DNA from 4 places in the Yersinia sp. KBS0713 genome. Region 2 is predicted to be linked to each of the others. Evidence: predicted binding sites of a transcription regulator. Region 2 holds the regulator's gene; each other region holds the start of a gene.

Region 1 (8,303 bases), 790 kb from region 2:
AGTCATTGGGTGATTTGAGTTGTTCAAACTTACTGTGGACGCTACCTGTGGAACTCAGCATCAAACGGTTGTCGGGCATACATTGATGCTGCCAATGGCGAGTTTGTGCCGCTAGAGGTGGAACATGGTGAATCAGCACCCCATAACCAATACTGATAGTCATAGGCGCGTGAATTTTACTTTTATCGGCTTTGTTCACAACGGCTTTGGTCTCGACTATCGGATCGATATATAGACGATAGAGTGTTTCTTGCGTTGGCGATTTTAGCGGTAATAACTTGATATCCCGCTTCTGTTTCGGCCCTAATGTAATTCGGTTAGGGTTAAAAATCATTTCAGGCTGAGGAATATCACTAATCAGGGTTTTTTTCTCTGGATTGATACCTGGGTTATCGACCCGTTGCAGTGAGATATCTAAATAGAGTGGCTTATCACCGCTGTTATAGACTTGTATCGTGCGGTGTTGATCCAGTGCATTAACCGTAGTTTTGACGGGAATGACTGATAATTGCCCGTAAGTTGCAGTAATTGGCAGCAACAGTAAAAAAGCGGCTGATAGTAACTTATTGTGTTTCATTATAATTCCTGTTGATGTTAATTCGAGTGGCACTGGTAAATATGATCATGCTGCCGACGCATATCGCAGCGATAACGGATTGAGCCATTTTGGACAGTAATTTCTCTCAATATGGTATTTGAACTAATGGAGAACAGCCCATTAGGGTGGACGGCATCACCTGTCTCCTGAATAACTCCGCTGACGGGTTGCCCACGGAGATCTTTGAGGAATCCGTTGTAAAGCAGGCTTAAACTAATGTCTGCTTTACTGGAGAAGACCTGCCCGGGGTGCGCCCGTACAATATTGACCGGTAGCTGAATATGCATATCCAGATCACTACGGTCATTATGAGTAGAGATAAAGAAACGATCCTGATAGCGGGGAATCGGTATGGCATAGAGGCCGCCGCCCGTTATTGGATGGCCTTCTGCCTGGAAGCTATAAGGCGTATCTGATAATTCTGGCGTTTCTATTAATAGTGCCGAGCCGCTGTAGCTACTACGCCCCAGAGCTACCCCTTGTGGGCTGACGGCGAGCATACCGTTATAACTGATCCCACCATTGGCTATTTTGCTATCAATACCTACTCGGGCGGATATATCTCCACGGCTTCCACTACGATGCGCAAAGCTGCCGATACTATTGTTACTCCCACTGGTACTGCCATTAATACCCAAAGAGCTGGTGCCATGGTTATCGGTGAACTCTTTTTGGTAACTGGCACTGGTGGTTAACTGTTGCTGTGCATAGACGCTGTTTATGCTGGCGCTGCTCTGCTGGAAAGAGAGTGTAGTATTGAGAAAAACACCATAGTTATTATCGCGATAGCTATAGCTATTTGTTCTGTTCCACAGGCCCCCTTTTTGTACGCCAAGGGAGAGGTTTAGGCCAAATTGTGGGTGCCGCCAGTCCCAACTGCCCTGAATACGGTGCTGTCTACTGCGTTCATATTGATTAAATTGGTAACTGAGTTGAGTTGGCCCAAAGCGACGACTGTAAGATACAGATGTACTGCCGTAGTTTGGTGCATATATTGATACATCTGGTGTTTGATATCGAGCTACTGATAGATAGCCTAATATAGTATTCCCGCCATTCAAGCGCAGATATCCACCACCATGTTTTTCACCAGACATCATGCCAAGGGTCGGGGTAATCGTCAGATCGGAGAAACCCCATGGGCGCGATATATTCCCTTCAGCGGCCCAGTGATGGGCATTATCTTTAAGCAGCGAAATATTTGTTTGTAGATTTTTTATATTCATACTGCGGCCAAATTGCACTAAATAAGGGTGAGCTCTATAAGGGTGATCTCTATTAGGATTTTTATTGCGTACCGTCCCTTTTCCCATGGTGACAAACCAACCATTATTGGTTTGAGTACTGATATTGCTGATGATTTGGCTTTCCTGGCTGATTACGCGGCCAGTATTATCTACTAAGCGAATTTCAACGTTATAATAGCCGCCAGGCAGTTGATTATAATTAATTTCATTGCGGCCCAGTTGTGCAGGAATACGACGAGTAAGTTGATTATCGCGGTAAATCTCAAAATCCCCATCCGCAGTGGCATATAACACCAGGCTACCCGCAGAGGGCTTATCAAGAGCCAAATAGCTTTGGCTACCCAAGGTGATAAATTGGTCTAACGCCGGGTTAAGTAAGGTGTGAATGCTACCGGCGCTGTTATCTAGACTATTTTGCCTGCCTGTTCGTAAATAGAGTGTCTGAAAGTTCTTTTGTAGATACCAACTATCAATTCCTTTCTGGGTTTGGTGTTGGTACTGGGGGGTGTTCCTTTGCAGATAATTACTCTTCGAACGTGTGGTGTTATAAAACCAATTTATAAAACCATATGATTGCAAAGGCAAACCAATATAGCCCTGACCACGACCAGATATAGCTCGGTAGTTTTTGGCCGTCATGCGCAGATCAAAAGATTGGTTATGCACCAGGCCCCACGTAGTCGGTGGCATCAAGTAGCGGTTGTTGCTATTGTTTATTGTGATGACATTATTAATTTTATCCAGCATGATATTATGGCCAGATAAAATATAGTCACAACCATTTTGACATTGTAAATAGGGGAGTTGAGCTAGGATCTGTTCTAACAATATAATTGATTGTTCACTAACATTGTTGTTTCTATATTTTTGCTTGTCAAAACTTAATTGCTGTTTATCTTCTGAAAAAAATAGCGGGCCAGGCAAGGTTTTGCCATCTAACACGCCAATTAATTGCAGTGTATTATTTTCTTCAGCGGCAGAGAATCCTGCAGGGACTAAGTACTCAATGGATATATCTTCTGCCCACGCTGGATTAAATGTAGGAAATAATAAAATACATAAAATCAACTGATTGTCTTTTAGTATCTTTGCCATTGGATTCCATTCCGCGATTAATTATTATAAAATATGGTCTTGCTTAGGGTTAAATGCTTTTTTAATTTAACTAAAGTATAGGCTCCACAACGAGCTTAATTGTTCCTTTATATATTTTGGTGTCAGATAGGGGCGTAACACTCATTCCAAATTTTTTGTCTATGTTGTCGATAGTGATGTGTTATCAATATTTTTTACTGCCATTTAAGGATAATTAACTCAATGGTTCTAAGGTAAAGGTAAGTATCCCAGTGTATAACTCTCCCGCCTTTATAAGGACAGACCCTGGTATAGCTTCAATCCTTAGCGGTATTAACAAAGGGACTACATCATCATTACCTGGTAGAAGTATTGATACTTTGTTAATTTTTACGGGATTGGCAGATAATAAACGCTTCTCCCCGTTATTTGTACTAATAGATACCTCCATGGGAAAGCCTTTATATCCCCTCCTCGTAAGCGTTGTCAATTCAGCGTCGTCGTTGATACTCAGATTATATCCCTGCTTAGCATCAGAATTATGTCTTATTTTAAGACTTAAGGCACTGCTCATGAAACGAGGCGCATGGCCATTATAATCTCCATATTCTAATACAATGACATCTCCCGGTGCAGATTTTGTCAGGCTCACGATATCCAATTCTAATATTGACGGAATTGTTGCTTCAACTTTAATCTCTTTGGTCACTGGCGCTGAGTAAACAACTGTGCTGCTAGCAAACATTACCATGACAACAAAGCGCAAAATCCATATCCATTTCATTGTAGTAATCACTCAATTTTCATAGCGTGAAAAATGCAGCCGAGAACTAAGTCTCCCAGCTGCATCTGTTAATCAAATAAATATATACAGCATGGTGGTAATTAAGAGTTAGGTTCTAAAGTAAGTTTAAGGGTGCCACTATATGTATCTCCTCCCACAGCATCAATTGGTGTTTTACCCGAAATAACTAAGTTAACATCTTTGTTAAGATCGTCATTTCCGAAGTCAATAACCTCGCCAACCTTCAGATCGTGTGTACCCAGTTTTAGGTCAATCTTGCCAAAATCTTTTTTGGTTATTTTTTCTTCTAGCTTGAGTTCTTCGGTCATAGTAACCTTCAAGCCGTCACCGTTGCCTCTGAACCTGACTGGCTGAGTTATTGTGTAAGCGCCGTTATCGGGGTCGTGCACCATTTTCAGAGGGGTGATATTAATTGCCTTCCCCTGAGCATCAGTCATATCTAATGTCGCCGGGATTGTTGCTTCAACTATAATATCTTTGGTTACTGCGTTTGAATAAGCCGCTGTGCTGCTAGCCAATATTGCCATAGTCATAATAGATAGTAGGGTCTTTTTCATCATAAATTCCTAATAGTCCTTTAATGTTTAAATGAAGCCTTGCTCCAGATGATACCTGAGAAGGCAATATCATACTCTATGATGCTTATTTGATGGATATATATAGTAGCGATAATAGGTTGGGCGTTAATAGAATCGCATTAATATAATTCATCCATCAGGGCGAGGTGATGCTATCACGGCATATCAGGTGGCTCAATAATTAACAGGTCGCATTAAGGAGAAAAAATTAATCTGAGTAACTGCTGAGATATATAAAAATTATATTTATCACTATGAGTAATCTAATGTGCTAATGCATTTTGTTAATTGACTCTTTATTAACTTAGATTACAAGTTTATTTAATTAATCCTAGCGTTAAAAAGTCATTTTTGTTTTTCCATTAGTGACTTGTCATTTTTATGTCATGTAAAAGTTATATTTCTGTCACTAAGTGGTGTCATGTTTGCTTTCGAACAAAATTGCTCATCCACTGCAATTGATTGAGGTGAGTCAGACAGATTTATTCAGGGGCCGGATTATGTTTAATAATACTATTAGTAAAACATCGATTTGTATCGCGCTGACTTTAGTATTTAGTGCCAATGCCATGGCGGTAACGGAGATTCCTTTTTGGCACTCCATGGAGGGGGAGTTAGGTAAAGAGGTGGATTCATTAGCTGACCGCTTTAACCAGTCGCATAGCGATTATAAGATCGTCCCTGTCTATAAGGGCAACTACGAGCAGAGTCTGGCGGCGGGGATTGCGGCTTTCCGTTCCGGTAAAGCGCCGGCCATTTTGCAGGTTTATGAAGTGGGCACGGCGACCATGATGGCCAGTAAGGCGATCAAGCCAGTATTCCAGGTGTTTAAAGACGCCAATATTAATTTTGATGAATCTGTTTTCGTGCCGACAGTAGCCGGTTATTACACCGACGCCAAAACAGGTCATTTGCTATCCCAGCCATTTAACAGCTCCACCCCAGTGCTGTATTACAACAAAGATGCCTTCAAAAAAGCGGGTCTGAACCCGGATCAGCCGCCCAAAACCTGGCAAGAGCTGGCGGCAGATACCGCTAAGCTACGGGCTGCGGGTTCAAGCTGCGGCTATGCCAGCGGTTGGCAGGGGTGGATTCAAATCGAGAACTTCAGCGCCTGGCATGGTCAGCCGATCGCCAGCCGGAATAATGGTTTTGATGGTACTGATGCGGTGCTGGAGTTCAATAAGCCATTGCAGGTGAAGCATATTCAACTGCTGTCGGATATGAATAAAAAGGGTGATTTCACCTATTTTGGCCGCAAAGATGAGTCGACCGCCAAGTTTTATAGTGGCGATTGCGCCATCACCACCGCCTCTTCCGGTTCACTGGCCGATATCCGCCAATACGCGAAATTTAACTATGGTGTTGGCATGATGCCTTACGACGCCGATGCGAAAGATGCCCCACAAAATGCCATTATTGGTGGGGCCAGCTTGTGGGTGATGGATGGTAAAGATAAAGAGACCTACCAGGGGGTAGCTGAGTTCCTGCAATATCTGGCTCAACCGGAGATCGCGGCTGAATGGCACCAGAAGACCGGCTATCTGCCGATCACCACCGCCGCTTATGAGCTAACCAAGCAGCAGGGCTTCTATGAGAAGAACCCCGGTGCTGATGTTGCTACGCGCCAAATGTTGAATAAGCCGCCATTGCCTTATACCAAGGGTTTGCGTCTGGGCAATATGCCGCAGATCCGCACCGTGGTTGATGAGGAGTTGGAGGGGGTGTGGACCGGTAAAAATAGCCCGCAAGAGGCATTGGATGGCGCAGTGAAGCGGGGTGATGTGTTGCTGCGCCGCTTCGAGCAGGCGAATAAATAGAGTTATTCAGCGACGCTACTGGCCAGTTTGGGCGCGGTTTTCGCCCCCAAACTGGCAGTGCCTGTCACGGCAAATGGTTTGTGTCACACGAGCACCTGTCAGATAAACGGTTAATTTTATGTCATCCTCCCGTCCCGGTTTCTCCTGTAGTTGGTTGCCTTACCTGTTGGTCTTCCCGCAACTGGCTATTACGGCCGTGTTTTTCCTGTGGCCTGCTGGCGAAGCCCTGTGGTATTCGGTGCAAATGCTAGACCCCTTCGGCCTCTCCAGCGAGTTTGTCGGGCTGAGCAACTTTATTCAGCTCTTTCAGGACGAATACTATTTAGCCTCGTTTTACACCACGCTGATCTTCAGTGCATTGGTGGCGGGGATTGGCCTGATAGTGTCGCTATTTTTAGCCGCCATGGTGGATTATGTGGTGCGCGGCAGCCGTATCTATCAGACCTTAATGATTCTGCCCTATGCCGTCGCCCCTGCGGTGGCTGCTGTTTTGTGGATCTTTCTGTTCAATCCGGGGCTAGGTTTGATAACCCACTTTCTTGCCGCCTTGGGTTACAACTGGAATCATGCACAAAATAGCGGGCAGGCGATGTTTTTGGTGGTGTTGGCCTCGGTTTGGAAGCAAATCAGTTATAACTTCCTGTTTTTCCTGGCGGCTTTGCAATCTATTCCGCGCTCACTGGTTGAGGCCGCCGCCATTGACGGTGCCGGGCCGGTACGCCGCTTCTTCAATTTGGTCTTGCCGCTGATATCCCCGGTCAGTTTCTTCCTGCTAGTGGTGAATCTGGTTTATGCCTTTTTCGATACCTTCCCGGTTATTGATGCGGCGACTGGCGGTGGCCCGATGCAGGCGACAACCACACTGATCTATAAAATCTATCGCGAAGGCTTTGCCGGACTGGATTTATCCAGCTCTGCTGCCCAATCGGTGGTGCTGATGTTGCTGGTGATTGGCCTGACGGTTATCCAGTTCCGCTTTGTTGAGCGTAAGGTGCGTTACCAATGATTGAGAATCGTCGTGGGCTGGATATCTTTTGTCACATCATGCTGATAATTGGCGTGCTACTGATTCTGTTCCCGCTCTATGTGGCCTTTGTGGCGGCCTCGCTAGATGACACTCAGGTGTTTCAGGTGCCGATGACCCTGATCCCTGGGCCGCATTTGTGGCAGAATATTAGCCACATTTGGCACGCGGGGGTGGGCAATAACAGCGCACCTTTCGGGCTGATGCTGCTGAACAGTTTTGTGATGGCGTTTGCAATTACCGTCGGCAAGATCACGGTGTCGATGCTCTCGGCCTACGCCATCGTTTATTTCCGCTTCCCGCTGCGCAATCTGTTCTTCTGGCTGATTTTTCTGACACTGATGCTGCCGGTAGAAGTGCGAATTTTCCCGACAATTCAGGTGATTGCAAACCTGAATATGCTGGATAGCTACACCGGACTGACCCTGCCGCTGATGGCGTCAGCCACCGCCACCTTCCTCTTCCGCCAGTTTTTTATGACCCTGCCGGATGAGCTATTGGAAGCCGCGCGCATCGACGGCGCAGGGGCGATGCGCTTTTTCTGGGATATCGTGCTGCCGCTGTCAAAAACCAATTTGGCCGCGCTGTTTGTTATCACATTTATCTATGGTTGGAACCAATATCTCTGGCCAATCCTGATTATCAGCGATGCCTCCATGGGCACGGCGGTGGCGGGAATTCGCAGCATGATCTCCAGCTCGGGCGCACCCACCCAGTGGAATCAGGTGATGGCGGCGATGATTCTGACCTTAATTCCACCGGTCGTGGTGGTTCTTCTGATGCAGCGCTGGTTTGTTCGCGGCCTGGTAGACAGTGAGAAGTAATCTGATATGGCAAGTTTAAAGCTTCAGGCAGTAACTAAATCTTACGATGGCATCACGCCGGTGATTAAGCAGATTGATTTAGATGTCGCCGACGGTGAATTCATCGTGATGGTTGGCCCCTCCGGTTGTGGTAAATCGACTCTGCTGCGCATGGTAGCGGGGCTGGAGCGCACCACCAGTGGCGATATTTATATCGATAATCAGCGGGTTACCGATCTGGAACCGAAAGATCGCGGCATCGCCATGGTGTTTCAGAATTATGCGCTCTATCCCCATATGAGCGTGTTTGACAATATGGCTTATGGCCTGAAAATCCGCGGTTTTGGCAAAGAG
Region 2 (8,303 bases):
ACGGCACGGAGTTAATAGCTTTCGGAATGGAGCTTTTCGGGTTCTCAGCTTCACCTGCAGTAATACCAATAATCTCAATACCACCGTAAGCAAACATCACCAGCTGCAATGATAGGATCATGCCAACAAAACCATTACTAAAGAAGCCGCCGTTGGTCCATAAATTATGGATACCGGTTGGCTGCCCACCATTGCCAATACCCCAAATGATGATACCGATACCGGCCAAGATCATGATAATAATGGTGGCAACTTTGAAGAATGAAAACCAAAACTCCAGCTCGCCAAAGACCTTAACGCTCATCATATTGACCGCGCCAATGATCAGAACCACACTTAGCACCCATACCCAGTGATCTACCTGCGGGAACCAGACCCCCATATAGATACCAAAAGCGGTCACATCGGCAATCGCCACAATCAGAATCTCAAAACAGTAGGTCCAGCCGGTGATATAGCCGGCCATCGGCCCCAGATAATCTTGTGCATAGCGCGAGAACGAGCTGGCCTGCGGGTTATTCACTGACATTTCGCCCAAGGCGCGCATGATGATAAATGCCACCACGCCACCAATCAGGTATGCCAATAATACGCTTGGCCCCGCCATTCTTATTGCATCAGCCGAACCATAGAATAAGCCTGTACCTATTGCTGACCCCAATGCCATAAAGCGGATATGGCGTGTCGTTAGGCCGCGTTTTAGCTTATTTTTGACTGGTAATTCCATGAATAAAGTCCCGTCTTTTTTCAGCAAAAAGCCACGGGGGTGAGCCGTGGCTAAAAAAATTCTATCGCTGTGCAGTTATTGCTTGGCAGCAACTTCCTGACGACAGCAGAGGCGATCGTACAACCCTACGACAACGAATACCAGCAGCGAAGGTGATAACCATGCCAGACCCTGTGCCGCCAGCGGCAGATGCTGCGTCCATTCGGGCAAGAAGTGCGCAAAGGTGGAAGCTTTCACCGCATCAAGGATACCGAACAGTAAGCTGACCAACATGACCGGAGCGACGATGCGTGAGGCGTGATGCCACCAGCGTAGAGTGAAGCTCATCAGTACCAGCACGATACATGGCGGATAAATTGCCGTCAGAACCGGAATAGAGATCTGAATCAGATGGCTCAACCCCAGATTCGACACCATCATCGAGAAGATACCGAGAATAAACACCAGTGCCCGGTAAGATAACGGCAAGTATTGAGCAAAGAATTCAGCACAGGCGCAGGTCAGGCCCACGGCTGTAACCATACAGGCGATGAATATCAATGCAGCCAGGAATACGCTTCCCAACCCACCAAAGGTGTGCTGCACATAAGCATGTAACACCACCGCTCCATTTTGGGCATCCGGCACCAAAGCGCCACTGCTAGAACCCAGCTTAAACAAGCTCAGGTAGACCAACGTCAAACCGACACCGGCAATCAATCCAGCCCAGATGGTATAGCGCGTCAGCAGCTGTGAGGAAACCACACCACGTGAACGGGCTGCATTGACGATAACGATACCAAAGACCAAGGCCCCCAAGGTATCCATGGTCAAATAGCCATTAACAAAACCGGAGGAGAACGGAACTTGCTGATAGGCATCCGTGGCGGGAATCAATGGGCCTGCGGGCCAAATCAGTGCAGCAATACCTAGAATAGCCAGCGCTAAAATCTTCAGTGGCGCTAGAATATGCCCGACCGTATCCAGTAAGCGGCCCGGATATAGCGAAATTCCGATAACTAGCGCGAAATAAACCACGCTATAGATAAACAGTGGCAATGGGCCATCTCCAGTCAAAGGGGCAATACCCACTTCGAACGAGACGGTTGCAGTACGGGGGGTAGCAAACAGTGGGCCGACCGCCAGATAGCAAACAGTTGCCAGTACCAGACCGGCACCGCGGCCAATCGGGGTACTCAGAGCATCAATACCACCACCGACACGCGCCAGCGCGATAACTGTAATTACCGGTAACCCAACCGCGGTAATCAGAAAGCCGAGTGCTGCCATCCAAACATGTTCACCCGATTGTAAACCTACCATCGGCGGGAAGATGATATTGCCGGCCCCGACGAATAGAGCAAAGGTCATAAAACCTAATGCCATAATATCTTTAGACGATAAACGATGACTCATAGTGATGTGCGTTGCCTAGTTAAAATGATCAAAAGAAAAAGTCCTAAGCTGTGGCCTTCCCTACGTGATCGAAACAATACAAAGCTCTGATAAACGCAAACTCCGGCGGTTAATAAGCAATCTATTTCGTCAGTATGCAGTATTTTTGAAGTTATTTGCAGGTGGAATAGGCTAACAACGGCGGTAAGTAGACAGTTTATAGCGGGGAAAGGCAAGTGAGGATCATAAAAGCAGAGTCATCATCCAGATAATTTCACCAAACCAGTTAATCGTGCCAGATTTAGAGAAATATGCACCACAAGATTTGTATCATTTATATCCAATAGTTAACAATTTATGGTCACTCTTACCCTGCTCCCTCTACTCATCGGTTGAAAATATCACCGGTTACCCGAGAGTTTTATTCGCAGGAAACAGCGCCCGATGGTATGGGCGAAAAGTGATATTGAAAGCAGACTAGCCAGCAAAGCCCAATGCTTTTCGGGTATGAGTCAATACATCAGGAGGTAGAGGCAGATAGCCATCATGGGTAGCTTGTTTTTGCCCTTCTGGCGATAAAACTCGTTCAAGGAGTGCCGCAGTCAGCGGTTCCAACGGCTGGCCCGGTGCCTTATTGATATAAATATAGAGATAGCGCGACAAGGGATAGCGACCATCTTTAACATTTTCAGGTGTCGGCAAGACAAAATCCTGCCCAGTAGTCGCCAGAGCCAATGGCTTAACGCCACTGTTACGAAAACCAATACTGGCATAGCCAATGCCATTTAATGACCCCGCCACTGCTTGCACCACGGAGGCTGAACCAGGCAACTCATTGACATTATTCATAAAGTCACCATCACACAGCACTCGATGCTTAAAGTAGCCATAGGTTCCTGAGGCTGAATTTCGGCTATACCGCTGCAAAGCGCGATTCGCCCAGTCACCTGTTAACCCCAATTCACCAAAGCGCTGAATCGGGCGAGGTGCTCCGCAGCGGCGATTTTGCGAGAAAATGGCATCAAGCTGAGATAAAGTCAGTTTATTCAGTGGGTTGTCCTGATGAACAAAAACCACCAATGCATCGACGGCCACTGGGACCGCCAGCGGCGGATAGCCATAACGCTGGATAAATGCGCTAACTTCACCAGCTTTCATTGGCCGACTCATAGGACCGAGCTGAGCGGCCCCAGCTGCCAACGCGGCAGGCGCAGTGGACGATCCTGCGGCCTGTATCTGCAAATTAACACCGGGATAGTGCTGATTGAAATCATCAGCCCACAAGGAGATCAAGTTGGCTAAGGTATCAGAACCGACACTGGAAAGATTACCTGACAAGGTATCAGCTGTTGAAACGGGCAGTGATGAGTGCCCGGCCGTCATCGGTGATAGCTCCACCTGTTGCGCAAGAACACCACAGCTAACCCCTAGCATGGCAGTGAACAGCGCCCATTTCCCCCATCTCATCAGCTTAGTATCCATGCAGTGTTAGGATTTGACTGCATTTTCGGCTAAAACTGCGGGAACAATCAACCGGTTCGGCAAGGTAAATATAAATCGCGTGCCCAGACCAATTTCACTCATCACCTCTAAACGTGCATCGTGGTGGCTCAATGCATGCTTCACAATCGCCAGCCCCAGCCCACTACCGCCCGTTTGCCGTGAGCGCGCTTTATCCACCCGATAGAAACGCTCGGTCAGCCGTGGCACATGTTCCGGGCCAATTCCCGGCCCATTGTCGCTGACCTGAAAGTGTGCGCCTTGTGGCGTTTGCTGCCAACACACCTCAATTTTGGTGCCCTCAGGGGTGTGATTAACCGCGTTATAGACCAGATTCGAGACAGCACTGCGCAGTTGATCTTCGTTGCCAAACACCTTTAACTGCTCATTCACCCGAAAAGTGATCTCGTGACGGCCATTACTCAATGCCTGTACCTCATGCTGCAATACTTTTAGCATCAACGGAATATCCACTCGCTCATTCATATCCACATTAGGTGCAGCTTCAATACGTGATAGCGTCAATAGCTGTTTAACCAGCCCATCCATGCGCTTGGTCTGCTCCTGCATCGTCCCGAGTGCTTTGTCCCGCAATGGCCCGGCTAACTCCTGGTCATGCATCATTTCCAAATAGCCCTGCAATACTGTCAGGGGGGTGCGCAGTTCATGGCTGACATTCGCAAAGAAGTTACGCCTCGCCCCTTCCAACTGACGCATTTGGGTCACATCACGGGCGACCATCAGTAATTGCCCTTCTGAATAAGGCATCACGCGAAACTCAACGTAATAGCCATTATTCAATTGCAGGGTCAGTGGGCGGGAAAAGAGTTGCTGTTGCAGATATTGGCTGAACTCTGGATAGCGCAATAAGTTAAGAATATGCTGACCATTATCCTCCGGCCAACGAAACCCAAGCAGTTGCTGAGCCAGGCCGTTACACCAGAAGATATTGCCATCAATGGTGGTGATAACCACCGCATCCGGCAGTGATTCGGCACCACTACGAAAGCGCTTGATGAGTAGTGCCAACTCGCGCCGACGCCGACGATTTCTCAGTTGCATCTGGTATAAGCCGTAAAATAGCGGCTCCCAGCTCCAACGGCCAGCAGGCGGGGTCATGCTGCGGTCTAACCACAGCCAGTGAGATAACTTAAGTTGGTTATAGAAGTTCCAGACTAGCGCCGCGAGCACGGATATCAGCAATAACCAAGGGAGATACCCGATAAAAGCACCCAGCAGTAATGCCGGCAAACAAAAAAGGGCCAGCTCTAAAGCCAGCGTTTTCCACGATAAACGTTCTAACACAACGAATTCTCCGGCACTGAAAACTCAGTAGCGCGTTGAGAAACGGTATCCAGTTCCCCGGACAGTTTGTACCATGCGGTCATGACCATCAACTTCAAGCGCCTTGCGTAGTCGACGAATATGCACGTCAACCGTCCGATCTTCTACATAAACGTTAGTGCCCCAGACATAATTAAGCAACTGCTCACGACTGTAAACACGCTCAGGATGGGTCATAAAGAAGTGCAGTAGTTTAAACTCGGTCGGCCCCATATCCAGAGCTTGCTCGTTAGCCATCACCCGATGTGAGGAGGGGTCAAGGCTTAGCCCTTGCATTTCAATCACTTCCTCCACCGCCATTGGCGATATCCGCCGCATAACCGCCTTGATGCGCGCCACCAGCTCTTTCGGCGAAAAAGGCTTGGTAATATAGTCATCAGCACCCACTTCCAAACCGCGGACTCTATCTTCTTCTTCGCCACGGGCTGTCAACATCATCACCGGAATATCTCTGGTCAATGCTTCGCGCTTCATATGTTTAATAAATTGGATACCCGAGCCACCCGGCAGCATCCAGTCCAGCAGCACTAAATCAGGGAAAGGCTCCGACAAACGAGTGACTGCGCTGTCATAATCTTCGGCTTCTAATGGTTGGTAACCATTCTGTTCCAACACAAAGCACACCATCTCACGGATTGGCGCTTCATCTTCCACCACCAGTATGCGTCTTGCCATCATCAACCCTGCCAGTAAGTTAGTGGTCACTATTTGATTTCGGGAGCCATTATGCGTCAGTTTTGTGACATTTTTATGAAAAACATCGCGCTTCTACCCGCAATAAGCATAGTGATAAATTTTACAGTAATTGCAAAATGCAGCAGCCAAGTTTGCGAGACGTCTCGGAGATTTACTTCAAGCGACTGTTTTAGCCGCGACATCCTGCGGTCAGCGTTTATAATCAGCGCCACTCTCTTTGACTGATAACCTGCCGTGCGGGAGATTTATGCGCATTATCCATACCTCTGATTGGCATTTAGGCCAACACTTCTTCACCAAAAGCCGGGCTGCCGAACACCAGGCATTTCTGCACTGGCTCATTAGGCAGATTGAAGAAAATCAGGTAGATGCGCTGATTGTCGCTGGTGATATCTTTGATACCGGCTCCCCACCTAGTTATGCCCGCGAGCTCTATAACCGCTTCGTGGTGGAGCTACAGCCCACGGGCTGCCAGTTGGTTGTTCTAGGGGGGAATCACGATTCAGTCTCGACACTGAATGAATCACGTGACTTGCTTTCCTATTTGAATACCACGGTGATCTCTTGTGCCAGTCGCAATCTCGAACAACAAATTATTACGCTGAAAAACCATCAGCAACAACCTGCGGCCTTACTCTGTGCAATTCCCTTCTTACGACCACGGGACTTGGTGAGCAGTCAAGCCGGCGAATCTGGCGAGCAAAAACAGCTGGCACTGCAAGAAGCCATTGCTGCCCACTATCAGGCGTTATATCAGCGGGCCATTGAACTGCGCACCGAACTGGGTTTGCCGCTACCTATTATTGCCACCGGGCATCTCACCACCATGGGTGTCACCACCTCAGACTCGGTTCGTGATATCTACATCGGCACACTGGATGCGTTCCCCGCTCAAGCATTTCCACCAGCAGATTACATTGCGTTGGGCCATATTCACCGGGCTCAGCAAGTGGCTAAAACCGAGCATATCCGTTACAGCGGCTCCCCCATTGCCCTGAGTTTTGATGAATTGAGCAAAGAGAAAAGTGTCTATCTGGTGGAGTTTGCCCAACAGACCCTGGCATCAGTGACCCCGCTATTCATACCGCAATTTCAGCCGATGCAGCTCATTAAAGGGGATTTGCAGCAAATAGAGCAGCAGTTGGCTAAATTTGTTGATCATCAGGGCTTACCGGTCTGGCTGGATATCGAAGTTGCCACCAAAGACTATCTCACTGATATTCAACGGCGGATTCAGGCCCTGACCGCAGATCTACCCGTTGAGGTCGTGCTATTACGTCGCAGTAAAGAGCAGCGTAACAACAGCATTGAGCGGCAAGAGAAAGAGACACTCAATGAGTTGAGTGTCGCCGATGTATTTGAACGTAGGCTCGCACAGGAGGCAGATTTAGCCGAACCACGCCAGCAGCGGATGCGCCAAATGTTCAGTCAGGTGGTGGAAGAGATCACGCAAGGTAAAGATGCCGCAGAGGAGCAACCGATATGAGAATTTTAAGCCTGCGGCTAAAAAACATTAACTCTCTGCAAGGGGAGTGGAAGATAGATTTCACTGCTGAGCCGTTTGCCAGCAACGGCTTATTCGCCATCACCGGCCCCACCGGGGCGGGGAAAACCACACTATTAGATGCGATTTGCCTTGCGCTGTACCACCAAACACCGCGCCTGAATGTCACGCCCAGCCAAAATGAGCTAATGACACGCCATACCGCAGAATCACTGGCCGAAGTTGAATTTGAGGTGAAAGACACCCGCTATCGCGCATTTTGGAGTCAACGTCGCGCAAAAAACAGCCCCGAAGGGAATCTGCAAGCGCCTAAAGTTGAACTGGCGTTATGTGAAAGCGGCAAGATTCTGGCCGATAAAGTGCGTGATAAACTCGATAGGGTTGCTGAGATAACCGGCCTGGATTTTGGCCGCTTTACCAAATCTATGATGCTGTCACAGGGGCAATTTGCCGCATTTCTCAATGCCGACGCCAATGACCGCGCGGAGCTATTGGAAGAGCTAACGGGCACCGACATCTATGGGCGTCTATCAGAGCATGTATTCGAACAGCATAAGCAGGCCAAAACCGATCTGGATACCTTGCACCAACGGGCAACCGGTATTGAACTGCTAAATGAAGAACAACGATCAACCCTATCGCAGCAGATAGATTTGCTCGATCAACAAGAGAGACAGCTCACCGCAGATCAGTTAGTCAATCAACACCAAATAACCTGGCTAACCCATTGGCAACAGCAGCAAAAGAGCGCCTTGGAATATCAGCAGCAACAAAAACTGATTGAGCAAACTCTCCAGCAAGCTCAGCCGGAGCTGCAACGGCTAGCCAGAAGTGAGCCCGCTGAAAAGTTGCGCCCCTTGCTGCGGGAACGCTCACGTAGCCAACAAGATTTGCAACAAATACAACTACGTATCACCACACTGACTCAACAACAGCAGCAACTTCAGACGCAACTGACACCACTGGCTCAAGCATTAGAGCAAGCCAATTTGGCTCGCCAACAGCAGGCAGCAAAGTTGCATGAGCAAGAAGCAGTGATCGAACAAAAAGTCGTCCCGCTGGATAACACTATTGCACAGCAGCGGCACACCTTGGCGCAACTTGCTACGCAATTGCAGCAGCTACAGGGTAAGCAACAACAAGAGAGACAGCAGCTTG
Region 3 (8,303 bases), 1.1 Mb from region 2:
GATTAAAAATACGCTGGAAGGCCGCTTAAATCATGGTGCGATTGATCTCTCTGAGCTTGGTCCAAAAGCTGATGCTCTGCTGGCTAATGTGCAGCATATTCAAATCATTGCCTGTGGGACTTCTTACAACTCCGGTATGGTTTCGCGTTATTGGTTCGAGTCATTGGCTGGTGTGCCTTGCGACGTGGAAATTGCGTCGGAATTCCGTTACCGCAAATCAGCTGTGCGCCCTAACAGCCTGTTGATCACTCTGTCTCAATCGGGTGAAACCGCCGATACATTGGCTGCTCTGCGCTTATCAAAAGAGTTGGGGTATTTAGGTTCATTAGCAATTTGTAACGTAGCCGGCTCCTCACTGGTGCGTGAATCAGATTTAGCGTTAATGACTAAAGCGGGTACTGAGATTGGCGTAGCCTCAACCAAAGCCTTCACCACTCAATTGACAGTTTTACTGATGCTGGTGGGTCGTATTGGTAAGCTGAAAGGCGCTGATGCCAGCCTGGAACAGAATATTGTTCATGCGCTACAGGCACTGCCTGCCCGTATTGAGCAAATGCTGTCTCTGGATAAAACCATTGAAGCGCTGGCTGAAGGTTTCTCCGATAAGCACAATGCATTGTTCCTTGGCCGTGGTGATCAATACCCGATCGCGATGGAAGGTGCATTGAAACTGAAAGAGATCTCCTATATTCATGCGGAAGCTTATGCGGCCGGTGAATTGAAACATGGGCCATTGGCATTGATTGATGCTGATATGCCGGTCATTGTGGTCGCACCAAACAATGAATTGTTGGAAAAACTGAAATCCAACATTGAGGAAGTGCGCGCACGTGGTGGCCTGCTGTATGTGTTTGCTGATCAAGATGCCGGTTTCACTGATAGCGAAGGGATGAAAATCATTCAGTTGCCTCACGTGGAAGAGATTATTGCCCCTATCTTCTACACTGTGCCGCTACAGCTATTGTCCTATCACGTCGCCTTAATTAAGGGCACTGATGTGGATCAGCCACGTAACCTGGCAAAATCAGTCACGGTTGAATAATTCGCGATAACTATTCCATAGGTGTTGTGGGATAACAAAAGAGTTATCGATCTTAAAACCCGGTATGTTGGTTAAAAAGCATACCGGGTTTTTTATGATTAATTTAAGTTGCCTGTCAGGCGACGATGAAAATCGCTGCTGCGCATATCCAGCCCTTCAATAGTTACCCTGGCCCCATGACGTTGATAGCGATACTCAATGCCATCCAAAGCGGCAACAGTAGAAGCATCCCAAATCTGCGCATGTGTGAGGTCAATAATGACTTTTTTAGGATCATGGGCATAATCGAAATGCTCGAACAGGTCGTTACTACTGGCAAAAAATAGTGGGCCGCGCACGGTATAGCGCACACTTTCTCCATCATCACTTATTGTCCGCTCGGCGTGGATCACATGGGCGATACGGCGGGCGAACAGCACCATGGCAACGATAACTCCAGCCAGTACCCCCAGCGCGAGGTTACTGGTCCATACTGTCACCACCACAGTGAGCACCATCACCCATGTTTCTGACCAGGGCATCCGTTTTAGGGTCGCCGGTTGTAGGCTGTGCCAGTTAACGGTTTTCACCGCGACCACCATCATGATACCTGCGAGCACCACCATCGGGATTTGTGCCAGCAGATTGCTCAGGCCAGTGACGAGCAGCAGTAAGACGATGGCTGCTGCGACAGTTGAAACGCGACTCCGGGCTTTGCCTAACTCAACATTGACAATGGTTTGACCAATCATCGCACAACCAGCAATGCCGCCATAAAAACCAGCAAGAATATTACCGACCCCGAGACCCCAGGACTCTCGACGCTTACTGGATGGCGTATCAGTGATGTCATCGACCAGTTTCGCCGTTAACAGTGACTCCATCAGCCCGACAAAGGCGATACTCAAGGCTGTAGGCCATATGATTTGTAGTGTTTGCCAGTTCAGCGGAACCAAAAGCTGAGTGAACCCCGGTAAACCGGGAGTCATCGGCCCCTCATCACCCACGTTAGGTAGTCGGTAACCCATCAACAAGGCAACAGCAGTGACGACCAGGATCGCGATAAGTGGCGAAGGGACTGTTTTGAGGATGCGCGGGAGTAGCAAAACAATGAGCAGGGTAATAATAAGCATCACCCATACCATTCCCGACTGCCCCCAGACGTGCGGCACCTGAGCAAAAAATATCAGGATGCCCAGCGCATTTACAAAACCAATCATCACCGAGCGGGGAATGTAGCGCATCATGCGAGACAGGCCGGTGATACCGAACAGGATTTGAATGACGCCTCCGATCACTACCGCTGGCAGAATGTATTCGACGCCATGTGCATGAACCATTGGGCCTATAACCAGTGCGACTGAACCGGCGGCGGCGGTGACCATTGCAGGGCGGCCACCCAAAATAGAGAGTGTCAGACATAATACAATCGACGCGACCAGACTCACTTTCGGATCGACACCGGCAATGACAGAGAATGAGATCACTTCAGGAATGAGTGCGAGCGCCGTCACAATCCCGGCCAAACACTCACGCGTCATTAATTTGGGTGATTTCAACACCTGCACTACGCGCAACACATCGTCAGACTCTTCGGCGCTAGTGAGGTTGTTATTGTTACTCATTATTTTTCAGTCTCTTATCATGATTTATCAGGTAAATCTTACCGAGTATTGGCAGGAGTTCTCAGCAGTTAAAACCTCGTAGTGTTGCCAAACTCGTAACACTATTTGCGACCATTATTCATAAAATAGCAAAATACGCATATTACTCGCATTTCGTTTCATTGCTGCTATCCCGCGTGGCGGCCATACTATTTTTCGTCGAATAACTTAATTATCGTGTTGGCTACTCAAACAGAGTTGGTATAAAAATAGATGCTAATCATTAGGTTACTTACATTTCTGTTGATTGTCATATAACTGAAATATTACGTACATTTTTCTGTCATTAAAGTGCCCTATTTTCCCTCCTGCACCATACTTAATCTGATGAAAACAATTTAGAGTTAATTCTAATATCCCATTAGGAGGGATTATGAAACTGATGCGTACCACCGTAGCCAGCATTGTGGCAGCGACTTTATCTATGACAACCCTGTCCGCGTTCGCTGCTGCAAGCCTGACAGGTGCAGGTGCGACATTCCCCGCGCCGGTGTATGCCAAGTGGGCAGATTCTTATCAGAAAGAAACAGGTAACAAAGTTAACTATCAGGGGATCGGCTCTTCCGGTGGTGTGAAACAGATTATCGCCAACACGGTTGATTTCGGTGCCTCTGATGCGCCATTAGCAGACGAAAAACTGGCTGCTGAAGGTTTGTTCCAATTCCCGACAGTGATTGGCGGTGTGGTACTGGCCGTGAATATCCCTGGCATTAAATCCGGTGAACTGACATTAGATGGTAAAACACTGGGTGATATCTATCTGGGCAATGTTAAAAAGTGGAATGACCCGGCAATCGTTAAATTGAACCCAGGTGTTAAATTACCTGATCAAAATATCGCGGTGGTTCGTCGTGCTGACGGTTCTGGCACCTCATTCGTTTTCACCAGCTATCTGGCGAAAGTGAATGCAGATTGGAAAGAGAAAGTGGGCGCAGGCTCTACAGTTAACTGGCCAACCGGTTTAGGTGGCAAAGGTAACGACGGTATCGCTGCTTTCGTTCAGCGTCTGCCGGGTGCCATTGGTTATGTGGAATACGCTTACGCCAAACAGAATAACCTGGCTTACACCAAACTGGTTTCTGCTGATGGAAAACCGGTTAGCCCGACTGAGCAGAGCTTTAGTGCAGCGGCTAAAGGTGTAGACTGGAGCAAAACCTTCGCTCAAGACTTAACCAATCAGAAAGGTGATGATGTATGGCCAATTACCTCAACAACCTTCATTTTGGTGCACAAAGTGCAGAAAAATGCAGCTAACGGCACTGAAGTTCTGAAGTTCTTTGATTGGGGTTATACGCACGGTGCTAAGCAAGCTAACGCGCTGGATTACGCCACACTGCCAGCCGAAGTTGTTGAGCAAGTCCGTGCTGCCTGGAAGACTCAGATTAAAGACAGTAACGGCAAACCAATCTTCTGATTGAAGTTAGTTTTCCCTGTAATAAGTTATTTATAAAATTACCTTATACCCAAAGTCATTGGAGTTGCAGGTAGGCGGCAATTGAGCTAATCCCGATGAGCTTACTGGTGTAAGTGATTCGGGTTAGTGAACGCAGCCAACACCCCTGCGGCTTCAAGTACGAAGGGGGTATAACACTCAGATGAGAAGAGAGTCTATGGCTGACAAGCCGACGATCAAAGCACCGAGTCGATACGGTGACATCATTTTCAGTGCGCTAGTTAAACTGGCTGCGCTGATTACCCTATTTCTGCTAGGCGGCATCATCATTTCACTGATTGTTGCCTCCTGGCCTAGCATCGAGAAGTTTGGTTGGGCCTTCCTGTGGACCAAAGAGTGGGATGCCCCGGCGGAACAGTTTGGTGCCTTAGTGCCAATTTATGGCACTGTGGTCACCTCGGTGATTGCCCTGATCATTGCAGTTCCGGTCAGTTTTGGTATCGCCTTGTTCTTAACTGAATTGGCCCCAAACTGGTTAAAACGCCCGCTCGGTATCGCAATCGAACTGTTAGCGGCGATCCCCAGTATTGTTTATGGCATGTGGGGCTTGTTTGTCTTCGCGCCCCTCTTTGCTCGCTATTTCCAGGAACCGGTCGGCAACGTAATGTCCGGCATCCCGATAGTGGGGGTACTGTTCTCTGGCCCCGCATTCGGGATCGGCATTCTGGCCGCGGGTGTCATCTTAGCCATCATGATTATTCCTTACATTGCCGCGGTGATGCGCGATGTGTTTGAACAAACGCCGGTGATGATGAAAGAGTCCGCTTACGGCATTGGCTGCACCACCTGGGAAGTTATCTGGCGCATTGTGCTGCCTTATACCAAAAACGGGGTTATTGGTGGCGTGATGTTGGGGCTGGGCCGTGCATTAGGGGAGACCATGGCGGTGACCTTTATTATCGGCAACACCTATCAGCTCGACAGTTTCTCACTGTTTATGCCCGGTAACAGCATTACCTCGGCGTTGGCGAATGAGTTTGCCGAAGCTGAATCTGGCCTGCACACCGCAGCATTGATGGAGTTGGGGCTGATCTTATTCGTCATTACCTTTATCGTGCTGGCTTTATCTAAGCTAATGATTCTGCGTCTGGCTAAGAAAGAGGGGCGTTAAGATGGCGACGATGGATATGCAAAGTGATGCGACGCTGATGGAAACCCGCCGTAAAAAGCAGGCATGGCGTCGTCAAAAGAACCGAATTGCCTTATTGCTTTCAATGGCGACGATGGCGTTTGGTCTGTTCTGGTTAGTGTGGATTCTGTTCTCGACGGTCACCAAAGGTATTGATGGAATGTCGCTGGCGCTGTTTACCGAGATGACACCACCACCCAATACCGCAGGCGGCGGTTTGGCGAATGCGATTGCCGGTAGTGGGTTGTTAATTCTATGGGCGACAGTGATTGGTACGCCACTGGGTATCATGGCGGGGATCTATCTGGCCGAATATGGGCGTAAATCCTGGCTGGCGGAGATCACCCGCTTTATCAATGACATTCTGTTATCAGCCCCCTCTATCGTGGTCGGCCTGTTTGTCTACACCATCGTGGTTGCCAAGATGGAGCACTTCTCCGGTTGGGCGGGGGTAATTGCACTGGCGCTATTACAAGTGCCGATTGTTATCCGCACCACCGAGAATATGTTGAAGCTGGTGCCGGACAGCCTGCGTGAAGCCGCTTATGCACTGGGAACACCGAAGTGGCGTATGATTTCGGCCATTACGCTGAAAGCCTCTATCTCCGGTATTTTGACCGGTATCTTATTGGCGGTGGCGCGTATTGCTGGCGAAACGGCACCTTTGCTGTTCACCTCGCTCTCCAACCAGTTCTGGAGTACCGATTTGACTCGGCCAATTGCTAACTTGCCGGTCACCATCTTTAAGTTTGCCATGAGTCCATTTGCCGAATGGCAACAACTGGCCTGGGCCGGGGTGCTGCTGATTACCCTGTGTGTACTGTTACTGAATATTCTGGCTCGCGTTGTTTTCGCTAAGAAAAAGTATTAATTGGCTGAGAGAACATCAGCTATTAGCAATAGAAAATACCGATTCGCCAATAAATTCCAAAATGCGGCTCCGGCGGCATTGGCTAAAAGAGAGAAGTCTTGATGAGTATGGCTACTGACAGCAACAACAGCAAAATTCAGGTTCGCGATCTGAACTTCTACTATGGCAAATTCCATGCGCTGAAGAATATCTCGCTGGATATTGCCAAAAACCAGGTCACAGCATTTATCGGCCCATCAGGTTGCGGTAAATCGACACTGCTGCGTACATTTAACAAAATGTATCAGTTGTATCCGGATCAGCGAGCTGAAGGCGACATCTTGCTGGATGGCCAGAATATCCTGACCGACAAACAAGATATTGCGTTGTTGCGGGCGAAAGTGGGCATGGTTTTCCAAAAACCGACGCCATTCCCCATGTCGATTTACGATAACATCGCTTTTGGTGTAAAACTGTTTGAAAACCTGTCTCGCGCGGATATGGATGAGCGGGTGCAATGGGCGCTAACCAAAGCGGCACTGTGGAATGAAACCAAAGATAAGCTGCACCAGAGCGGTTATAGTTTGTCCGGTGGACAGCAGCAGCGCCTCTGTATTGCGCGCGGTATCGCAATCCGCCCGGATGTGTTGCTGCTTGATGAGCCTTGCTCGGCGCTTGATCCAATCTCCACTGGCCGAATTGAAGAGCTGATCAGTGAATTGAAGTCTGATTACACGGTGGTGATTGTGACCCACAACATGCAACAGGCGGCCCGTTGCTCAGATCACACTGCATTTATGTATTTGGGTGAGTTAATTGAATTCAGTGATACCGATACACTGTTTACTGCGCCACAGCAGAAACAGACGGAAGATTATATTACCGGTCGCTATGGTTGATAGGCCTATCCCCGTCATACTTCAAGCTGCATGTGCGTTGGCTGCTTTCGTTCACCCCAGTCACTTACTTGAGTAAGTGACTGGGAATGCGCTCAATTGCCGCCTTCCTGCAACTCGAATTATTTAGGGTATACATCAATTTCTACTATTTATATGTACGGGAAGTATCATGGACAACCTGAATCTAAATAAACATATTTCCGGCCAGTTCAACGCAGAACTTGAGCATATCCGCACCCAGGTTTTAACTATGGGTGGGCTGGTGGAACAACAATTATCTGACGCTATCACCGCCATGCATAATCAGGACGGTGAGTTAGCCAAGCAGGTCATTGCTGGCGATAAAAAGGTCAATATGATGGAAGTAGCCATTGATGAAGCCTGTGTGCGCATCATTGCCAAACGTCAGCCAACCGCCAGTGATTTGCGGTTAGTGATGGCGATCATCAAGACTATTTCTGAGCTGGAGCGTATTGGTGATGTGGCGGATAAAATCTGCCGCACCGCATTGGAAAAATTCTCCCATCAGCATCAGCCTTTGTTGGTCAGCCTGGAGTCATTAGGTCGCCACACGGTGCAGATGTTGCATGATGTGCTGGATGCTTTCGCGCGCATGGATTTGGATGAGGCTATCCGGATTTATCGCGAAGATAGGAAGGTCGATCAGGAGTATGAGGGCATCGTGCGCCAATTGATGACCTATATGATGGAAGATCCGCGCACCATCCCCAGTGTGCTGACCGCGCTATTCTGCGCCCGCTCGATTGAGCGCATCGGCGACCGCTGCCAAAATATTTGTGAATTCATTTTCTACTTCGTCAAAGGGCATGATTTCCGCCACCTGGGCGGTGATGACTTAGAGAAACTGCTCTCCAATAAGAGTGAAAAATAATATATCCCCCAATCAGGCTGTGTATTGATACTTGATTGGGGGATGACTTTTACTAGACCAGAACACTTTAGTGAATATCATCCCGCCACTTGCATTATCCTCTAGGCTATTATCCAAAAACGTTAATTCCACATTGTTTTGTATTTGTTTATATTTCGCCATCAATTGATTGACATAATGCCATAGTCTTATGCTTATTTGTGTGGGTGTTGTTTTTGAGTGGATGTTTTTATGGAAATACAATTTCCGCTGCAATGGAAAACTATTTTCCGGGTTAAATTTAAAACTCAACTCAATTTCAGATCACATAAATTCATATCACTATTAATGCGTTTTTACACTGGGCGGGATAAGTGAACATGCGTCTGTATATACCAAAAAATGTGGCCCTTAGC
Region 4 (8,303 bases), 1.2 Mb from region 2:
AATTATTTAGTATTTCAAATGACAAATATGCGCCAACTGGAGACGCGAGTGTCCGCTACCCTCAATTATCTATTCGCACTAACCGTACTGCCGAGCGTTCAGATTTAAATGAAGTGATTAAAATCGCTGACAATGCTGCAAACCAGTTCCCTGCCGATGATAAAGAGAATCGAGCTAAGGCTGTTGTTAAAGTGCTGACGGAACTATTTGGTGGTGGTAGTTTTGGTCATGCTTGGATCATATTTTTTTATAGTGCTAAAAAAGGCGATTGTACCACCTATGCCTATCATGAAAAATATGGTTTTGTGAAAAATGGTATTGCATCCGATAGAAATGATAGCCCCGAGCGGAGGTTCCATCTGCAACGGACAGTACCTTTAACCGATCCTGGAAAACATCCAGCCACCTTGGAGGAAACTATTATTCCCAGATTAAATAAAGAAAGTTATGCAATTGCAAATATTATGGGTATGGAAGTGAAAGATCCAAAAAATGGGGCATATACGCCCATTAATAACTGCTCCTGGTTTGCTGGCAAACTGTGGAATTATGCCTCAGGTGAGAAATTGATATTTGAACAGGATTTTGATGGCGCTGCTCATGCCGATAACTGGGGGATGTCTTTCCTCTCTTTAGTTAAGAAAATTGCTGATCCGGGGATGATTGCTGAGAGCCTTGAGGCACAATAATCTGATGCAATAGCGGAAATAAAAACGAAAAATCCCGGCCATAACTATACCGGGATTGTTTAATCGCCATGGATGATGACTTATTTAATTGCCATGGCATCGCGCATGGTAAAGAACAGATCAGTTTGGTCCGTCAGACCCACAACATTTGCGGCGTGCGGGCCGTAAGCGGCGATACGTAATTGCGTACCGGTATGCCCTTGCGAATCATCTTCAGAGTTGCCGTAACTTATCGCCATTACCGCCCCATCTTTGGTGGTTAATGCCTGGGTCAAACCAGGCGCTTTAGCATCGGCTTCGATAATCTGGCTGGAGTGCGCATGGTCTGCCGTCACAATGACCAATGTATTACCGTCAGCGCGGGCAAACTCCAATGCTTTTTGCACCGCTTCGTCCAGATCGACAGTTTCACCAAACTGGCCGCAAGGGTTAGCTGCGTGGTCTTGCTTATCAATTGACGCCCCTTCCACTTGTAAGAAGAAGCCCTTCTCATTGGTTTTCAGCAGATCAATCGCTTTTTCCGTCATGACCGCTAAGGTTGGAACCTCTTTGGTGCGCTCAGCATTGTTTTCACAAACCACCGGCGGTTTATCTAGGTTGCCATGGTAGGAGGCTTTCGGCCCCTGCCAGCGCACCGGCATATTGCCGGCGCTGAATAGCCCCAACAGCGGTTTTTGTTGGTCAGCTTGTTTGATGGCATTCAGCTCATCAAGATTTTCGACAATCACATAACCTCGGGCCAAGGCTTGGTCACGTAAGGATTTATCTTTCCATTCACCCGCTTTGGCCACTTGGCTGAAGGATTTAGCGCCACCGCCGAGGGTGACATCAGCACGGCCGGCGATCAACTGCTCGGTAATGGAGCCACGTCCACCATTTTCCAGCGCATTAGTGCCGCACTTCTCACTGGTCTCTTCTGGGCCATAGCATTTTCGCCCAGTGACGTGAGCAAACTGCGCCGCAGGGGTGGCATCTTGCAATTCAGCGGTAGAGACATTGCCGGTTGCTTTGCCCGCTTTTTTAGCCAGTTCCAGTAACGTGACCTGATCTTTACCAAACACATCAACACCTAAGGCACCATTATAGGTTTTCACGCCGGATGACCATGCGGTAGCAGAGGCGGCGGAGTCAGTGACGTAATCCGGTTTTTGTGTTTTCTTATCTAATGAGTAGTGTGTGTATTGCCCCGTCAGCGGCAGGGCATCAATCCCTTTAAAGAAGCCGCCAGCGCCCATGGCATAGTTACGTGCCGAGGTGATTTCTGAATCCCCCATACCATCGCCAATCAGTAAAATGACGTTTTTCACTGTTTTATTGGAGAGCGAATCGCGAAGTGCCTGGGTTTGATCACCGGTCAAACGGCGCGCGCCACCAAATTGCGTGATATCCCCTTGGGCGCTGCGATCATATAGACCGGTGGCGGCAGCAATGGCATTGGGTGTGAATAACGTGCTACTTAGCATCAGGGTGGATAACGCGATCACGGATAGTGAATTACGACGGATAAAAGAGGATTCGCGGTTCTGCATCAGTATAATTCCTTGTTGTAAAACAGTAATACAGTTTGTATTAATTGGTTACAACGGATACTAGAACAAGCGAATGACGCTTTTATGACAGTCGATATTAATTATTCCTGCTGCTGTTAGGTTACCCCCCAGATGCTCTCTTAGCGGTTTCATCTGTTACGTGTCGGTAATTTGCAAGATAGCGATATGGTGGCTCGCCGCGTCGCACTGCTACCACAAGCCACCTGTGCGACACCGCAATATTTACAGCAGCACGGCACACCTGTGACCACGATAGCAGCCGAACTGTTCTGCTCGGCTGCTACTAGCGATTAAAGTGCTTTCTCGACGGATTGATAGATATCGATATCAAAGTAGCCGTCGGTCAAACCATCATTGAGGTAGACCTCATAACATGCCCCTTCCGCCGGGCGATAACCACTTTGCGGCAGGTGATGATGATACAATTCACCCCATGCTTTGGCGTAATCATCGTCTGTCACGCGGCAGTGATAGACCGCGTACAGACCGCCGGGGATCTGTTGCAGTGTCAGTTGATCACCCAGTTGTGTCGGCAAAATATAGTCATCAGCAACAGACAGGGAAACATCCGCTCGTAATTCAGCCGGAGGATTGGTTTCTGGATTGTCCCAGTAGAGCGCCAGCCACTCTATAGCGGGAAGCTGGTGCTGGGAGTAGAGTGATGAAAGTTGCTTAAAACCTAGCGGGATAGTTTCGTGATAGGGGCCAATGAGCCGGATGCTGACGACTTTTTTCGGCTGTTTTTCTACTATTTTAAATGTCATATCGTTACCTCGACTGAATGATTTCAATAAAGATTAAGTGACCAAAATTACGATTTCGCACAACAACTGTTTATTTATACAGCATAGCGATATTTTATGACATTTATTCGCTTTTAACCTGAATCTGCGAAGAGCTTCGCAAAAATTCATCCGCCTGCTCAAGTTGGAGATGGCTGAAAACTGTAATCCCATGGCGGCGCAATAGTGCCGTAGTGACCCCCTGACCGGCACGCTGGCTGCCATTGAAGTGCCCATCATAGATACGGCTACTGCCACAAGATGGACTACCTTCAGTCAAAATTGCCAATGTGCAATGGTGCTTTTGCGCCAACTCCAATGCCTGATAAGCCCCTTGCAGAAATTCGCGGCTGACGTCATTGCCCCACTGCTCAATCACCCGCGCCTGCCCTTGCAGCACCGCCTCACCGTTACCTTGCTGAATTTCAGCGGGCGGGCGTGGTACTGGCATTCCGGCGGCTAATTCCGGGCAGACGAGAACTAAGCGCCCTTCGTCCTGCCAGCGCTGAATAATGTCATCGCTGACAGGGAGTGCACTGCCGTTATAGCGCACCGGTTTTCCCATCAAGCAGGCGCTGATCAGGATGCGTGCAGGTTTCGATTCCGATTCCACGTGGTTATCAACCTTAATGAATATTATGTGGCAAATAGGAGATGATGATTATGCCGATAATAGCTAATTAATAGCCTCTGGTCATGAACCTAGAGCACATCATTTCTACGCCAAATAGCTATTATCACCCTTTATGCGGGATCATTCAGTGTATTGAGGAGTTGTGGTAACAGCTGTGCCCGGCATCCTAGCGACTAATCGCCGTTTCACCCACCCTGGCCTTATAACTAAACTTTCTGCGTTATGCGATTATCATCACGATAAAAGCAGGTTTTTAACTTGGCACCATGATAGGTCGCTAGTGAAGCCCTATTTCATGCAATAATTATCGGCAAAATGTTTATCGGCCGATGGCAGCGATGTAGCGGAGAGTTATGAACAGATTTTTTATTGATCGGATGGCGACCCCGCAGGGTGAACTGGTACTGATAGCAGACGAAGAGCACCGGCTACGGGCCATTGATTGGAGCGACCATTATGAGCGCCTGCTAAAGTTGCTACACCATCATTACCGCGCGGATAGTTTTACCCTGGTGGAGAAACGCAATCCCGGCGGGCTGAGTGACTGTATGCAGCGCTATTTCGCTGGCGAGTTGAGCATCATTGACGATCTGCCGGTGAAAACCGCCGGTACTGATTTTCAGCGTCAGGTGTGGCAGGAGTTGCGGAAAATACCCTGCGGCGAAACCATTAGCTATGGCGAATTGGCACAAAGAATCAATCGGCCAACCGCTTCGCGCGCCGTCGGCATGGCGAATGGCCTGAATCCTATCTCGATTGTGGTTCCCTGCCATCGGGTGATTGGGCAGCAAGGTGCATTGACCGGTTACGCCGGTGGGGTGGAGCGAAAACGCTGGTTATTAATGCATGAGGGTTATCTTTTAGCATGCTAACCGTTCTTGCACTTATCAGACGCCAGAAAAGATGTTAAAATTGACGCATATCAATATTATTGGGAATACCCTATGATCCCGGAAAAACGCGTAATCCGACGTATTCAGTCTGGTGGTTGTGCAATTCACTGTCAGGATTGCAGTATTAGCCAGCTCTGTATACCGTTTACCTTAAATGAACATGAGCTGGATCAGCTCGACAATATCATTGAAAGGAAAAAACCTATTCAGAAAGGACAGGCGCTGTTTAAAGCAGGTGATGAACTTAAATCCCTGTATGCCATCCGTTCCGGGACCATCAAGAGTTATACCATCACCGAAGAGGGTGACGAGCAGATCACTGGTTTCCATCTGGCGGGCGATTTGGTCGGTTTCGATGCTATCAGTAATTTGCAGCATCCAAGTTTTGCACAGGCGCTGGAAACCTCAATGGTCTGTGAGATCCCGTTTGATACGCTGGATGATTTATCCGGCAAGATGCCCAACCTGCGTCAGCAGATGATGCGCCTGATGAGTGGCGAGATCAAAGGGGATCAAGATATGATTTTGCTGCTGTCGAAAAAGAATGCAGAAGAGCGTCTGGCGGCCTTTATCTATAATCTGTCACGCCGTTTTGCGCAACGTGGTTTCTCTCCGCGTGAGTTCCGCCTCACCATGACACGGGGTGATATCGGCAACTATTTAGGTCTGACGGTTGAGACCATCAGTCGTTTGTTGGGCCGTTTCCAGAAAAGCGAAATTCTGAGTGTGAAAGGTAAATATATCACAATCGAGAATACTGAAGCCTTGGGCAAATTAGCCGGTAACCCAAGAGCAACGCTGTAATATCATCGTAGACCAGATCAATATAATTGATCTGGTTCTCTTTCCCAGCTATCCACTTTCACTTTCATGGTTTACTCTTTAACTAACATACTGTTAATTCACGGTTGTAAGGAGACTCTATGGCAAAGTATCAGAATATTCTGGTTGCTATTGACCCCAATCAGGATGATCAACCGGCATTAAGACGTGCCGTTTACCTTGTGCAGCGCAATGGCGGCACAATTAAAGCATTTTTACCTATTTATGATCTGTCATATGATATGACGACCTTGCTGTCACCTGATGAGCGCACCGCAATGCGTAAAGGGGTTATCAGCCAGCGTTCTGCATGGATAAGCGAGCAGTGTCGGTTCTATATTGATGCCGGTATCCCCATTGAGATCAAAGTGGTGTGGCATAACCGCCCCTATGAAGCCATTATTCAGGAAGTGCTGAAAGCCAAACACGATTTGTTGCTAAAAATGGCCCATCAACATGACCGGCTGGAGTCGATCATCTTCACGCCAACTGACTGGCACTTACTGCGCAAATGTCCATGCCCGGTCTGGATGGTCAAAGATCAGCCCTGGCCGGAGGGTGGCACCGCGCTGGTGGCCGTCAACCTCTCAAGCGAAGACCCACTTCATGACCCGCTCAATCTGCGGTTAGTTAAAGAGACCCTCGAACTCGCCGAGAATGTTAACCAAACTCAAGTGCATTTGATCAGTGCCTATCCGGTTACACCGATTAATATCGCCATTGAGTTGCCTGATTTTGACCCGAGCGTCTATAACGATGCTATTCGTGGTCAACATTTGGTGGCGATGAAAGCCTTGCGCCAGCAGTTTGGTATCGATGAGAAATTCACCCACGTAGAGAAAGGATTACCTGAAGAGGTTATCCCTGATTTGGCTGAGCATTTGCGGGCTGGCGTGGTGGTGCTGGGGACGTTAGGCCGCACCGGATTGTCTGCCGCCTTTATTGGCAACACCACCGAACATGTGATCGACCATCTTAAATGTGATTTGTTGGCCATTAAGCCAGAAGGATTTACCTGCCCGATAGAAGGCCATGAAGATCAGGATGATACCGAGTAGATCCCCTTCCCTACTTCCTCATCATTAAGCTAAAAAAGGGCCACATAATGTGGCCCTGAGGTTATTGACAAAGTGCCGGTTGAGGAGAGAACAGCTAGATCGTAAAGACGCCGTAAATCCCTCCCTGGAGGCTCGAGCCGCGCCATCCCTGGCGCGGACGCTTTACTCTTCTACCCGTCCTCTCCGTTCCAGATCGCGTCATCGGGGTTCGTCAGCAGTCTGAGCGCCACATAATGTGGCCCTTCGTCTGTACTACCCGATCACTACAGTGCGCGTAAAATGGCTTCTACGCTCTCTTTGGCATCGCCAAAGAGCATCTGAGTATTCTCTTTAAAGAACAATGGGTTTTGCACGCCAGCATAGCCGGTGTTCATTGAACGTTTAAAGGCGATCACACTCTGTGCTTTCCACACTTCTAACACTGGCATACCCGCAATTGGGCTGCGCGGATCTTCCAGCGCTGCCGGGTTAACGGTGTCATTAGCACCAATCACCAACACCACATCGGTGCTGGCGAAATCATCATTGATTTCATCCATCTCCAACACCACGTCGTAGGGGACTTTGGCTTCGGCCAATAACACGTTCATATGACCAGGCAAACGACCCGCAACTGGGTGAATACCAAAGCGCACTTTGATGCCACGAGCTTGTAGTTTTGCTGTAATTTCAGCCACCGGATACTGTGCCTGCGCTACCGCCATGCCATAGCCCGGAGTGATGATAACCGAGCTAGCATTTTTCAGCAGCTCAGCCACTTCTTCCGCATTGGTTTCACGGTATTCGCCCATCTCTTCGGCATTACCGGTAGAGGAGCCATCAGTACCGAAGCCACCGGCAATGACGCTGATAAACGAACGGTTCATCGCTTTACACATGATGTACGACAGAATTGCACCAGAAGAACCCACCAGAGCACCGGTGACAATCAACAGATCGTTGCTCAGCATAAAACCTGCCGCCGCCGCGGCCCAACCGGAGTAGGAGTTCAGCATCGACACCACAACTGGCATGTCTGCGCCCCCAATAGAGGCCACCAAGTGCCAGCCAAAGCCCAGCGCAATCACGGTCATCAATAACAACGCGACCACTTGTAGGGCAAGGCTATCGGTTTTGACAAACAGAATCATCAGCAAGAATGAGACAACCAGCGCCACCAGATTCAATTTATGGCGTTGTGGTAGCATCAGCGGCTTGGATGAGATAATCCCGCGTAATTTACCAAAGGCAACAATAGAGCCAGTGAATGTCACCGCACCAATAAAGATACCCAGGAACACTTCGGTCAGATGGATGTTCACCATCACCGCATCCATCACTGCCGTGCCGTGATCCAGATAGCTGTTGAAGCCAACCAGAACTGCCGCCAGACCGACGAAGCTGTGCAGGATCGCCACCAGTTCTGGCATTTCGGTCATTTCGACTTTCTTCGCCAGATAAATACCAATGGCTCCACCAATCACCATGGCAATGATAATCCAGGCCACGTTACCGGAGTCCGGCCCCAGAATGGTCGCGATAAGCGCGATGGCCATCCCTGTCATACCGAAGGTGTTACCTTGTTTGGATGTTTCGTGGCGCGACAGCCCAGCCAAACTGAAAATAAATAAAATCGCAGCAACTATGTACGCAGCTGTAACGAGACCACTAGACATCAGTTACCCCTTCATTCTTATAAGTCATGGTGTTATACCAACTGAGTTTTTATCGAAAAACTAGTTTTTACGGAACATTTTCAGCATACGCTGGGTGACGGTGAAGCCACCAAAAATGTTGATGCTCGCAATTAGCACGGCAATAAAGGATAAGAAACTCACCCAGCCGCCATGACCAATCTGCAACAACGCGCCGACGACGATAATGCCCGAAATGGCG

The links. The regulator PhoB, encoded in region 2, activates phosphate uptake and scavenging genes when phosphate is short. The targets are predictions, from matches to a motif close to CTGTCATAAAACTGNCNNAT.
Region 1: the regulator PhoB is predicted to act here: its motif matches at 4,671-4,690, upstream of ugpB (sn-glycerol-3-phosphate ABC transporter substrate-binding protein UgpB).
Region 3: the regulator PhoB is predicted to act here: its motif matches at 2,933-2,952, upstream of pstS (phosphate ABC transporter substrate-binding protein PstS).
Region 4: the regulator PhoB is predicted to act here: its motif matches at 2,290-2,309, upstream of phoA (alkaline phosphatase).

What each region holds. Positions count from the first base shown of each region.
Region 1 is NZ_CP042173.1:4,181,406-4,189,708, reverse strand. Features, by position in the region: gene FFE93_RS19850 (hypothetical protein) at 1-577, opposite strand, end outside; gene FFE93_RS19845 (TcfC E-set like domain-containing protein) at 595-2,940, opposite strand; gene FFE93_RS19840 (hypothetical protein) at 3,155-3,703, opposite strand; gene FFE93_RS19835 (CS1 type fimbrial major subunit) at 3,805-4,284, opposite strand; gene ugpB (sn-glycerol-3-phosphate ABC transporter substrate-binding protein UgpB) at 4,803-6,122, shown strand; gene ugpA (sn-glycerol-3-phosphate ABC transporter permease UgpA) at 6,241-7,128, shown strand; gene ugpE (sn-glycerol-3-phosphate ABC transporter permease UgpE) at 7,125-7,970, shown strand; gene FFE93_RS19815 (sn-glycerol-3-phosphate import ATP-binding protein UgpC) at 7,977-8,303, shown strand, end outside.
Region 2 is NZ_CP042173.1:3,396,280-3,404,582, forward strand. Features, by position in the region: gene proY (proline-specific permease ProY) at 1-727, opposite strand, end outside; gene brnQ (branched-chain amino acid transport system II carrier protein) at 803-2,122, opposite strand; gene FFE93_RS16315 (PstS family phosphate ABC transporter substrate-binding protein) at 2,579-3,568, opposite strand; gene phoR (phosphate regulon sensor histidine kinase PhoR) at 3,590-4,906, opposite strand; gene phoB (phosphate response regulator transcription factor PhoB) at 4,931-5,620, opposite strand; gene sbcD (exonuclease subunit SbcD) at 5,889-7,127, shown strand; gene FFE93_RS16335 (AAA family ATPase) at 7,124-8,303, shown strand, end outside.
Region 3 is NZ_CP042173.1:4,511,283-4,519,585, forward strand. Features, by position in the region: gene glmS (glutamine--fructose-6-phosphate transaminase (isomerizing)) at 1-1,042, shown strand, start outside; gene FFE93_RS21310 (SulP family inorganic anion transporter) at 1,141-2,646, opposite strand; gene pstS (phosphate ABC transporter substrate-binding protein PstS) at 3,059-4,099, shown strand; gene pstC (phosphate ABC transporter permease PstC) at 4,296-5,249, shown strand; gene pstA (phosphate ABC transporter permease PstA) at 5,251-6,138, shown strand; gene pstB (phosphate ABC transporter ATP-binding protein PstB) at 6,240-7,016, shown strand; gene phoU (phosphate signaling complex protein PhoU) at 7,186-7,908, shown strand; gene FFE93_RS21340 (polymer-forming cytoskeletal protein) at 8,268-8,303, shown strand, end outside.
Region 4 is NZ_CP042173.1:2,153,990-2,162,292, reverse strand. Features, by position in the region: gene FFE93_RS10120 (hypothetical protein) at 1-689, shown strand, start outside; gene phoA (alkaline phosphatase) at 770-2,218, opposite strand; gene FFE93_RS21710 (hypothetical protein) at 2,405-2,533, shown strand; gene sbmC (DNA gyrase inhibitor SbmC) at 2,530-3,003, opposite strand; gene FFE93_RS10100 (DUF523 domain-containing protein) at 3,107-3,586, opposite strand; gene ogt (methylated-DNA--[protein]-cysteine S-methyltransferase) at 4,009-4,527, shown strand; gene FFE93_RS10090 (FNR family transcription factor) at 4,600-5,352, shown strand; gene uspE (universal stress protein UspE) at 5,472-6,428, shown strand; gene pntB (Re/Si-specific NAD(P)(+) transhydrogenase subunit beta) at 6,692-8,083, opposite strand; gene pntA (Re/Si-specific NAD(P)(+) transhydrogenase subunit alpha) at 8,144-8,303, opposite strand, start outside.